4 regions of the Lysinibacillus sp. FSL K6-0057 genome follow, and region 3 is predicted to be linked to each of the others. Evidence: riboswitches for the same ligand, from Rfam matches in the RefSeq annotation. Region 3 holds a riboswitch; each other region holds the start of a gene.
The links. A riboswitch is a leader RNA that binds a small molecule or an ion and turns the genes downstream of it on or off. The one in region 3 is predicted to bind cobalamin.
Positions count from the first base shown of each region.

Region 1: linked by a shared signal. The riboswitch ahead of MHB40_RS02675 (ABC transporter substrate-binding protein) and the one ahead of cobT (nicotinate-nucleotide--dimethylbenzimidazole phosphoribosyltransferase) in region 3 are both predicted to bind cobalamin.
Region 2: linked by a shared signal. The riboswitch ahead of MHB40_RS23180 (hypothetical protein) and the one ahead of cobT (nicotinate-nucleotide--dimethylbenzimidazole phosphoribosyltransferase) in region 3 are both predicted to bind cobalamin.
Region 4: linked by a shared signal. The riboswitch ahead of metE (5-methyltetrahydropteroyltriglutamate--homocysteine S-methyltransferase) and the one ahead of cobT (nicotinate-nucleotide--dimethylbenzimidazole phosphoribosyltransferase) in region 3 are both predicted to bind cobalamin.

Region 1 is NZ_CP152047.1:561,085-563,339, reverse strand. Features, by position in the region: gene MHB40_RS02675 (ABC transporter substrate-binding protein) at 1-904, opposite strand, end outside; cobalamin riboswitch at 1,042-1,225, opposite strand; gene MHB40_RS02670 (acyl-CoA dehydrogenase family protein) at 1,283-2,255, opposite strand, start outside.
Region 2 is NZ_CP152047.1:4,643,801-4,646,055, reverse strand. Features, by position in the region: gene MHB40_RS23185 (glutathione peroxidase) at 1-256, shown strand, start outside; cobalamin riboswitch at 405-603, shown strand; gene MHB40_RS23180 (hypothetical protein) at 764-1,321, shown strand; gene MHB40_RS23175 (cobalamin-binding protein) at 1,305-2,255, shown strand.
Region 3 is NZ_CP152047.1:1,300,168-1,302,422, forward strand. Features, by position in the region: gene MHB40_RS06045 (DMT family transporter) at 1-507, shown strand, start outside; cobalamin riboswitch at 592-768, shown strand; gene cobT (nicotinate-nucleotide--dimethylbenzimidazole phosphoribosyltransferase) at 857-1,912, shown strand; gene MHB40_RS06055 (trimeric intracellular cation channel family protein) at 1,964-2,255, opposite strand, start outside.
Region 4 is NZ_CP152047.1:2,533,383-2,535,637, reverse strand. Features, by position in the region: gene metE (5-methyltetrahydropteroyltriglutamate--homocysteine S-methyltransferase) at 1-1,099, opposite strand, end outside; cobalamin riboswitch at 1,271-1,451, opposite strand; gene MHB40_RS12395 (Lsa family ABC-F type ribosomal protection protein) at 2,015-2,255, shown strand, end outside.

The sequences.
Region 1 (2,255 bases), 740 kb from region 3:
CTTGACGACTCGTTGTACTTTCATCTACCTGTACAATCGCATTATTTTTTACGGCATTAATAGTATCAAAGCCCGCACGTTTTGGTATTTTCGTTAAAATATCTGGTACATAATGATATGTCACCACAATGACATCTGGATTTTTTGCGATAATTTGTTCTGCATCAATTTTATACCAATTATCACCATCTACAGCTACATTCTCTGCATTGATCATTTCAAGCATTGCGTTCATAAATGTGCCATTGCCAGCTGTATAAATATCTGGCTCATCCGATGCTTCGACTAACACTTTTTTTGGTTCAACATCCTTGACTTTAGTCAAAACTTCTTCTACTTTGGCCTTCATATTAGCAACAATTTTTTCAGCCTCTGGTAATTTCCCTGTAGCACGACCAAGTTGCTCAATTGTCGTATATGTTTCATTAAAGTCTTGTGCATTTCTTACTACAAACACTTTCAAACCTGCTGATTCAAGCTGTGCAATAGCCTCTTCTGAAAGAGACATGCTAGATTCGTGTGAAAAAACGATATCTGGTTTTAAGGCAATAATTTTTTCAATATCGTATTCCATTCCGCCAACCTTATCCTTCTCAGCTGCCTCTGGTGGATAATCGTCGTTGTCAGTAACACCAACTATTTCATCATTTAAACCAAGTCCAAAAAGGATTTCAGTGTTACTTGGAATAAGTGAAACAATTTTCTCAGGAGGTGCTTCAAGAGTAATGTCCTTGCCAAGGGCATCTGTTATAGTCATTGGGAATGTTGCTTCATCCACCTGTGCTGTTTCTTGCTGTGTTTGCTGCTCAGTAGCTGGCTTGTTATCTTTTGCTTCCTGTCCACAAGCAGCTAGCAAGCCTACTGCTAAAAATGCTGATAATCCTATTTTCCAAAATTCCTTCATGTGAATCCTCCTTCGTTGATCCGTGCGACATTTCACTTTATTCTGCATCAAAATAAAACCCCTCATCTTTGAATGATGAGGGGGGCAAAATCGCACCAAAAAACTGATACAAAATCCACCACCCTATCCTCGTAGGTTGTCATGTCTGTTATAAAGGCAGGTCTCCTGGCTTGTGCTCCTTGCGATTTTTCAAGCCTTCCCGAAATCTTCAGTGGCATCATTTGAAAAAACTCACACTTACAGTGGCGGGACCGCATCGGAATTACACCGATTTCCCTTTTCACTTTACTTAAGTAAAGAACCTTTACAATATTCAGTTGATTTCATTATACATGAAAATGAAAGAAGTCGCCTCCATTCAAGACGACTCCCAAGCTATTATACAATTTCAGAAAAATATTGAACTGTTTTCATTTGAGCACCCATTTCTCTTAATGACCACGTCTGCTCTAAATAAACGTCCGCTAGTTTTTCATATTTCCCACCAAATTTATGCGCCCATTCTACTGCTACGACGCTTTCATAAAGATGAGCCATTTTTTTCGCCATATCTTTTGCTTCAAAAGTTTTTGTTGCCGCGTCTAAAGCGCTAAAGATTTGTAGTTTCATAGCCATATTCGCCAATTGTTCTTTAACGATTTGTACTAACGAGCTGTTAGCTAATTTTTCTAAGCGTTCCTCCATCTCCTGTACAAACAGTTCATGTGCATGAAACTTATCTACTAACCGAATGAGTTCTAAGGCCAAAATATTAGCCGTCCCCTCCCACACCGTCAACACTTGTGCGTCTCTTAATAAGCGGGGCGTTACAAAGTCTTCGATATAGCCATTACCTCCGTGTAACTCAATTGCCTCACTAGCATAATGAACGGCTTGCTCTGCTGTTTCCTTTTTCATAATGGCAATATATAAGCGATTCATAATAAGGTCTTGCTGTGTTCCCTGTCCACTCGTCACTTTATCGTATAATTGAATAAGATCAAAAACTGTCGCTACTTCCACATGCAACTTAGCCGCAAATTTACCTAAAGTATCCTGAACCATAGGGTATTGTGTTAAAGGCTTACCAAATGCATAACGATTGGTTACGTAATGTTTTGCCTCTAAAAAGCCACGACGCATAATGCCAATTGAAGCTACTGCATTACAAATTCTTGAGAGATTTAGTGCTTCTAGCATGTAATAAATCCCTTTATTTTGCTCCCCTACAACATAGGCAAGTGCACCATCAAATTCTACCTCACCTGAAGGAACTGCTCGAACGCCTAACTTATCTTTCAGTCGGCGAATACGAAGATGATTGGCTGTTCCATCTTCTTTGTGCCAAGGAACTGCAAACAACGTTAAGCCT
Region 2 (2,255 bases), 1.7 Mb from region 3:
GAATGGTGAGGCTACACATCCACTCTTTAATTATTTAAAGCATGAAGCGAATTTTCGAGAATTTGGTAAGGCAAGTATGCAAGAGAAAATGCTTGCTGAAGCAATTGTTCAACTTGCCCCAAGCTTTTTAGATGGTCGTAATATTCGCTGGAACTTTACAAAGTTTCTAGTAGATGCTGGTGGTAAGACTGTCGCACGCTTTGAGCCAACAGATTCTCAGCTCGATATCGAACAGGCAATTGAAACACTATTATAGTCTATAAATTTTTTTAATAATGTAAAAACTTATAAAATGGTTTTAAATTTTCTCTTAAAGTAGAAATATTGCTGGATGTTTAAAGTTATCCATGCGCAGCACAACTATTTTTTCTGAATCATATATGATAAACTGCTTTACAAATGAATTATTCTTGCAGAATAAAGGTGCTAGTTAGCATAATCGGGAATCCGGTGAAAAACCGGAGCTGTTTCCGCAACTGTAAGTACAGCCATTATAAAGATTTACCACTGTCTCAAAGAAGATGGGAAGGTTCTTTATAACTCATTCGTTTCATGTAATGAACTGTACAAGCCAGGAGACCGACCTTTATTTGAACGTATAAAAACTTCTCGGAAGCTAGGAGGATATACGGCAAAAACATAGGCTAAGTCGAGCTTGATGGCGATCATTATGTTATTTTTGTCGTTCCTTTGCAAAAGGAGCGGCTTTTTTTATGCCTTTCATGTAAGAATTTTTCATTATAGAAAGTAGGGGGGACAGCAAGTGAAAAAAGATGCACGTTATTCTTGTTATCCATTTATGCGTGAGAAAGCTTCAACGGTCGATTTTGAAATTCGAACGGATAGCCTCACAACACATCTAGGAGTTGCATTAGCTGCAGTAAAAAAAGAGGATATTCAAGTTGTTGAAGAGGATTTAATGCTTATTTTACCTATGGCTTATCATGTCAATGGCTCAGTTCGTGGAAAACTAGCAGTAACTGAAGAGGATTTATCTTGGTTAAGTGAGCGTTATGACTTTTACGTTGGTCATGTGAAGGAAGAGATTCAAAGTTTTGTTTTACCTCAAGGAACTGAGGCCGCTGCTGCTTTACATCTTTGCCGCAGTGAAGCAAAAAAATCATATCGTACCTTACACAAAGTATCAGAAGAACGAGCGGTTCCTGCTATTCTTTTCGATTACCTTGGCTTATTAGCTAATGTATGTTTTGTCATGGCTGTTTTTATGAATCAGCAAACAGGAATAGCTGAAATACCATTTATTAGTAAATCATACCCAATGAAAAAGAAAAAGGAGAATAATAATGAAGAAAGTATTTAAATTCCAATGGCTATCAGTGCTCTTACTTGCACTGATGTTAGCAGGCTGTGGCACTGCTGAAGATACAAAAAACAAAGATGCTTCACAGGATACACAACACACAGAGAAAACAAGCTATAAAGTGACAGATGACCGTGGTGTTGAAATAGAATTTAATGAAGTTCCAAAAACAGTTGTATCATTACAACCAAGTAATACTGAAATCTTGTTTGCTCTAGGTGTTGGCGATAAAATTGTAGGGGCAACTGAGTACGATACTTACCCAGAGGAAGCACAAAAAATTGAACGTGTCTCTGATACTACGAATTTTAACAGTGAACGAATTTTAGCGTTAAAGCCAGATGTTGTCATTGCTTATACAATCGGTGATAAGGATGCACTAAAGCCGCTTGAAGATGCAGGAATTAAAGTGTTTGTTATTCAATCTGCGACTACTTTCGATGATGTTTATGGAGATATCGAACAAATTGCTGCTGTGATGGATGTTGCTGATCAAGGAAGTAAATTAAACGAAGAGATTAAAGCGAAAATTGCTGAAGTACAAACGAAGGTGAAAGACGTAAAGACGCCGAAAAATGTTTATTTAGAGGTTAGCCCTAAGCCAGACATTTATACAGCGGGCTCTAGCACTTTCCAACAAGAAATACTAGATGCAGCTAATGTTAATAATGTTTTTTCTGAATTGAATAGTTGGGCGCAAGTTTCTGAGGAAGATGTGATTGCGAAAAACCCAGACGTTATTTTAACGACAGTAAACTATACAGAAGATCCAATAGGAGAAATTCTTGCGCGTGATGGTTGGAATACTGTGACAGCTATTCAAAACAAAGCGGTATTATCTCTTGATACAGATATCTCGAATCGACCTGGTCCACGTATCGGTGAAGCTGTAGAATTAGTAGCGAAGGCTGTATATCCAGAGTTATTTAAATAA
Region 3 (2,255 bases):
GGGAGAAAAATAGTGTATGTTGCTGTAGCATTAATAGGCCTATTTTTGATTGTCCAAAGCCAAAACATGGAGAACAGTGGTCACTTTATCGGTATTGTCTATGGTTTGATCGCAGCATGCTTTTACACGGTACTAACCTTTACAAATAAACGTATTCGTGGTTTAAAAGAGCCCGAAAATACAATTATCCAACTCTCTTTAGCTGCATTTTTGCTCTGTCTCTATATTGTAGGGACTACGGGTTTTCAAGTGATGCAAATTAGTTTTGGGTTCGTTCTAGTATTGATAGTACTTGGTATTGTGCATGCAGGTGTGGGGTTCTTTTTGTTCTTTTTAGGCATGTCTCAGCTAAAAGGTCAAAGTATAGCCATTCTTAGCTATATTGATCCACTGACATCATTAGTACTCTCAACAATGATTATTGGTGAACAAATGACAGTCCTACAAATAATAGGGGCTGTTCTTCTATTAGGCTCAACATTACTAAGTGAATTGGAAAAGACATAAGCCACTTTATAGTGTTACTGTTTAGTTTTACAAGTTTACTTTTCACATATTGACAGGAAAAGTGAGCTGTCGTAGATTTAAAGTAGTTGAATAAAAGCAATAGGTGCCCAATAGGGAGAATAGGGAATAAAGTGAAAAGCTTTAGCGGACCCGCCACTGTATAAGGGAGTTTCATAGTGAATGCCACTAGCAAATTGCTGGGAAGGTGCTATGAGATGTTGAACTTGAGCCAGGAGACCTGCCTACATGCTTTAGAAGATATAGATGATGGAAAAGTCTGTAGTTTATTTGTCATGACAATAAACTACAGACTTTTTCTTTTTGTCTTAAAAAGAGAGGAGCAATTATCATGCAATTACTACAAGACACGATACAAAACATCCAAGGTGCTGACCTGAAGGTGATGGAGCAAGCTAGACAGCGTATAGATGCCCTATGTAAACCCCCTGGCAGTTTAGGAAAACTAGAGTCCATTGCAGTGCAGCTTTCTGGCATAACTGGACAATTATTTCCGGTGATTGATAAAAAAGTCATCATTGTTTGTGCAGCAGATCACGGTGTTTGTGAGGAAGGTGTAACCACGAATCCACAAGATGTGACGGTCTTTCAAACATTAAATTTTCCTAAGGGAGGTACAGGTGTTTGTGCGATTGCGGGCATTACCAATGCAAAGGTAGTAACAGTAGATGTTGGGGTAAAAGAAGATATTCCACTTGATGCAGGTGTCCTCATTCATAAAATTAAATATGGTACAGATAACATGGCACAAGGTCCAGCTATGTCTAGAGAAGAGGCTATTCAATCCATTGAAGTAGGAATTCGTGTGGCAACAGAGGAAATCAGAAAAGGTGCCAATGTACTTGGAACTGGGGAAATGGGCATCGGCAATACAACACCGAGTGCTGCGATATTAGCTGTTCTAACTGACTGTGACCCAATTGAAGTAACAGGATTTGGAGCAGGAGTTGGTCAAGGTGGAATTGCCCATAAAGCGGCGATTATTGAAAAAGCAATTAGCTTAAATACGCCTAATCCTAAAGATGTCATCGATGTTCTAGCTAAGGTTGGCGGGTTAGAGATAGGGGCGATGATAGGCATTATACTTGGCGCTGCAGTCCATCGTAAACCTGTTGTCATTGATGGATTTATTTCAACTATTGCCGCGCTCATTGCTTATAAGCTCGAACCAAAAGTAAAAGATTATATTATTCCTTCCCATGCCTCAGAGGAACCAGGGGCTAAAATTGCCGCTGCATTATTTGGCATTGAACCAATGTTGTACATGAATATGCGTTTAGGTGAAGGCTCTGGTGCAGCCCTAGCCTTTCCCATTTTAGATGCAGCCTGCTCGATGATGAAAAATATGGTGACTTTAGAAGAATCAATGCAGTTGTTAAAAAGATAAAAACAATAAAACAGCCAATGACTTAATTTTTGGTCATTGGCTGAATGGTATTTATGCACGATTTAATTTTCGTAATGGCAAGCGCCACTTCATCATATAGGAAAGAATACGTAACGCTGTAATTACTGCGAATAAAATATAAAGGAAAATATCCCCTGTAAAAACCTCAAATCCGATTATCAGCCCTGCGAGAGCTGCCCAAACACCATAGACTTCATCACGGAGAACTAGTGGTTTTCGTCTAGCTAATAAATCTCGTACAATACCACCACCTGAACCTGTCAAAACTGCAGCTACAATGACCGCGCTAATTGGCATATCAAGCTTCACAGCATAGAGTGCC
Region 4 (2,255 bases), 1.2 Mb from region 3:
CTCGTCTAAATTTAGTCAGCCCCGTGATTTCTACGATTTTTTCATCTGCGAAGGCCAAAGCCTGCTTTAAAACAGGGTCAAGTTCATTTTCAAGAGAGGTTGTGATTGGAACGTGCTGTAGGTTACTTGATGGTTGAATCCATAGCTCTTCGGCATGACTTAGCTGTTCAATGGCTTGAATCGTTGCGTTGACCTCTGCAAGGTTTGAACGCCAAATATCACGGCCATTTACAACCCCAATTGCCAATACTTTGTCCTGAGGGAAACCAAATTGACGCAGTGACTCCATATTCCCTTTATAGCCATGAACAAAGTCTAGGCCAAAACCTTGAACAGGCAGCGTAATCAATGTTTCATAGGCACATAATGCTTCAAAATAAGTCTGTAGCATAATCTTAGCCCCTGGAACGGCAACGGCTAACTGGTCGTAAATTTCTTGCACCAGCTTTATCTCTGCTGGATCAAGAGTTGTAACAAGGGATGGCTCTTCTAGCTGAATCCAAGTGGCACCTGCATCCACTAACTCTTTTAATACCTGCGTATAGAGCGGTAATAAGGCTAATAAGTATTCAACCTGTGTTAATTTGTTGTAGCCTTTTGTTAACTTGCAAAATGTATAGGGACCAATCAATGTCGGCTTCGTGATGATCCCGAATGCTTCTTTCGTCTCTAAAAAGTCAGCTAACACTTTATTTTCTGTTAGTTGTAAGGTTTGTCCCTCATACTCAGGAACAATATAGTGATAATTGGTATTAAACCATTTTGTCATTTCACTCGCTACGGCTGTTTTATTCCCTCTTGCTACACTGTAGTAGGTATGTAAATCGACTTTACCACCTTGCCAGTTAAAGCGTTTTGGTACTAGACCAAACATCAAAGCCATATCTAACATTCTATCGTAATACGTAAAATCACCAACTGTCACCATTTCGATACCCAATTGTAGCTGCTTGTCGATTCTAGCTAAACGAATCTTCTTTAATCTTTCCTCAAAGTCCTCTTCAGAAAGTTCATTACGCCAAAATAATTCTAATGCTTTTTTCCATTCGCGATCTTCCCCTATATAAGGGTAACCAATGAGTGTGCTTGTATAGGTCATGTTTTAATCTCCTTTTTAGAAAAAATAAAAAGCCATTCTCCTATTTGGAAAATGGCTGCATGTTAAAATTATGAATGCTAAAACAATACGAAAAAGTATCTACTTTTGCATAAACATTATCGCACAGTGCCTATTTGGTCACTTTTCACCACCTATTTCCACGTAGGTATTTGGTGTGTACTAGAAATTGGCAGGTCTCCTGGCTTTTCATCAACACGCCTCACAGCCTTCCCAGTTTCCCCAGTGGCATTTGTGATTTGCTCCGAATTACAGTTGCGGGACAGCGTCGGATTTGCACCGACTTCCCTTTTAAGCCAAACTTTCATTTGGCACCAAGTCTTACACATTATTCAATTATGCTCCTACTATAGCATACATTTCAGAATAGTAGAAATTATTTTTAAACAATTATATAAATTATTTCTATAAATATTCTAGGAATTATTAAATATCTCCGCTAAGATAAGGCTACATTGTATTCTGTTAAAAAATTTGTTACTATAAATAGACAATTATGAGAGGACTGATGAATGGACGATGATGAACTAAACTATATTTTTATTTGAATTGAATGATTTCAAACCAAAATATAGGGTTAGTCTATCCATTTTTAACAATCAGTTTGCATTTTATTTGTCATGATACGAGTGGCAAATCGACTTTATTCAGTGAAAGACTAATCCTTCCAATGCACGATTGGAGGGATTTTTTTCTTGCTCTCATCGTTGAATCTGTACCTTTCATCTACTCGTAAAGGAGAGAGATAATATGAGCGATTCAGATACTATTGTGACGCATGTAATACTCCGTATAAGTCGTTAATATCCATCTACTTATACGGAGCAATGGAGCATAGATGGGTAGACCGACTTTGTATGAAAAGGAAAACTATTGCAATACAAAGGAGGAATTATCATGTCCATGATACAAGTACAAAACCTAACTTTTTCTTATCCAAGTAGCTTTGACAATATTTTTGAAGGGGTAAACTTCCAAATCGATACCGATTGGAAACTTGGATTTATCGGGAGAAACGGACGAGGTAAAACAACATTCTTTCAGTTGCTATTAGGCAATTATGAGTATAGCGGAAAAATCATCTCTTCCGTAGACTTTACTTATTTCCCCTACCCCGTTTCGGATCCAAATAAATATA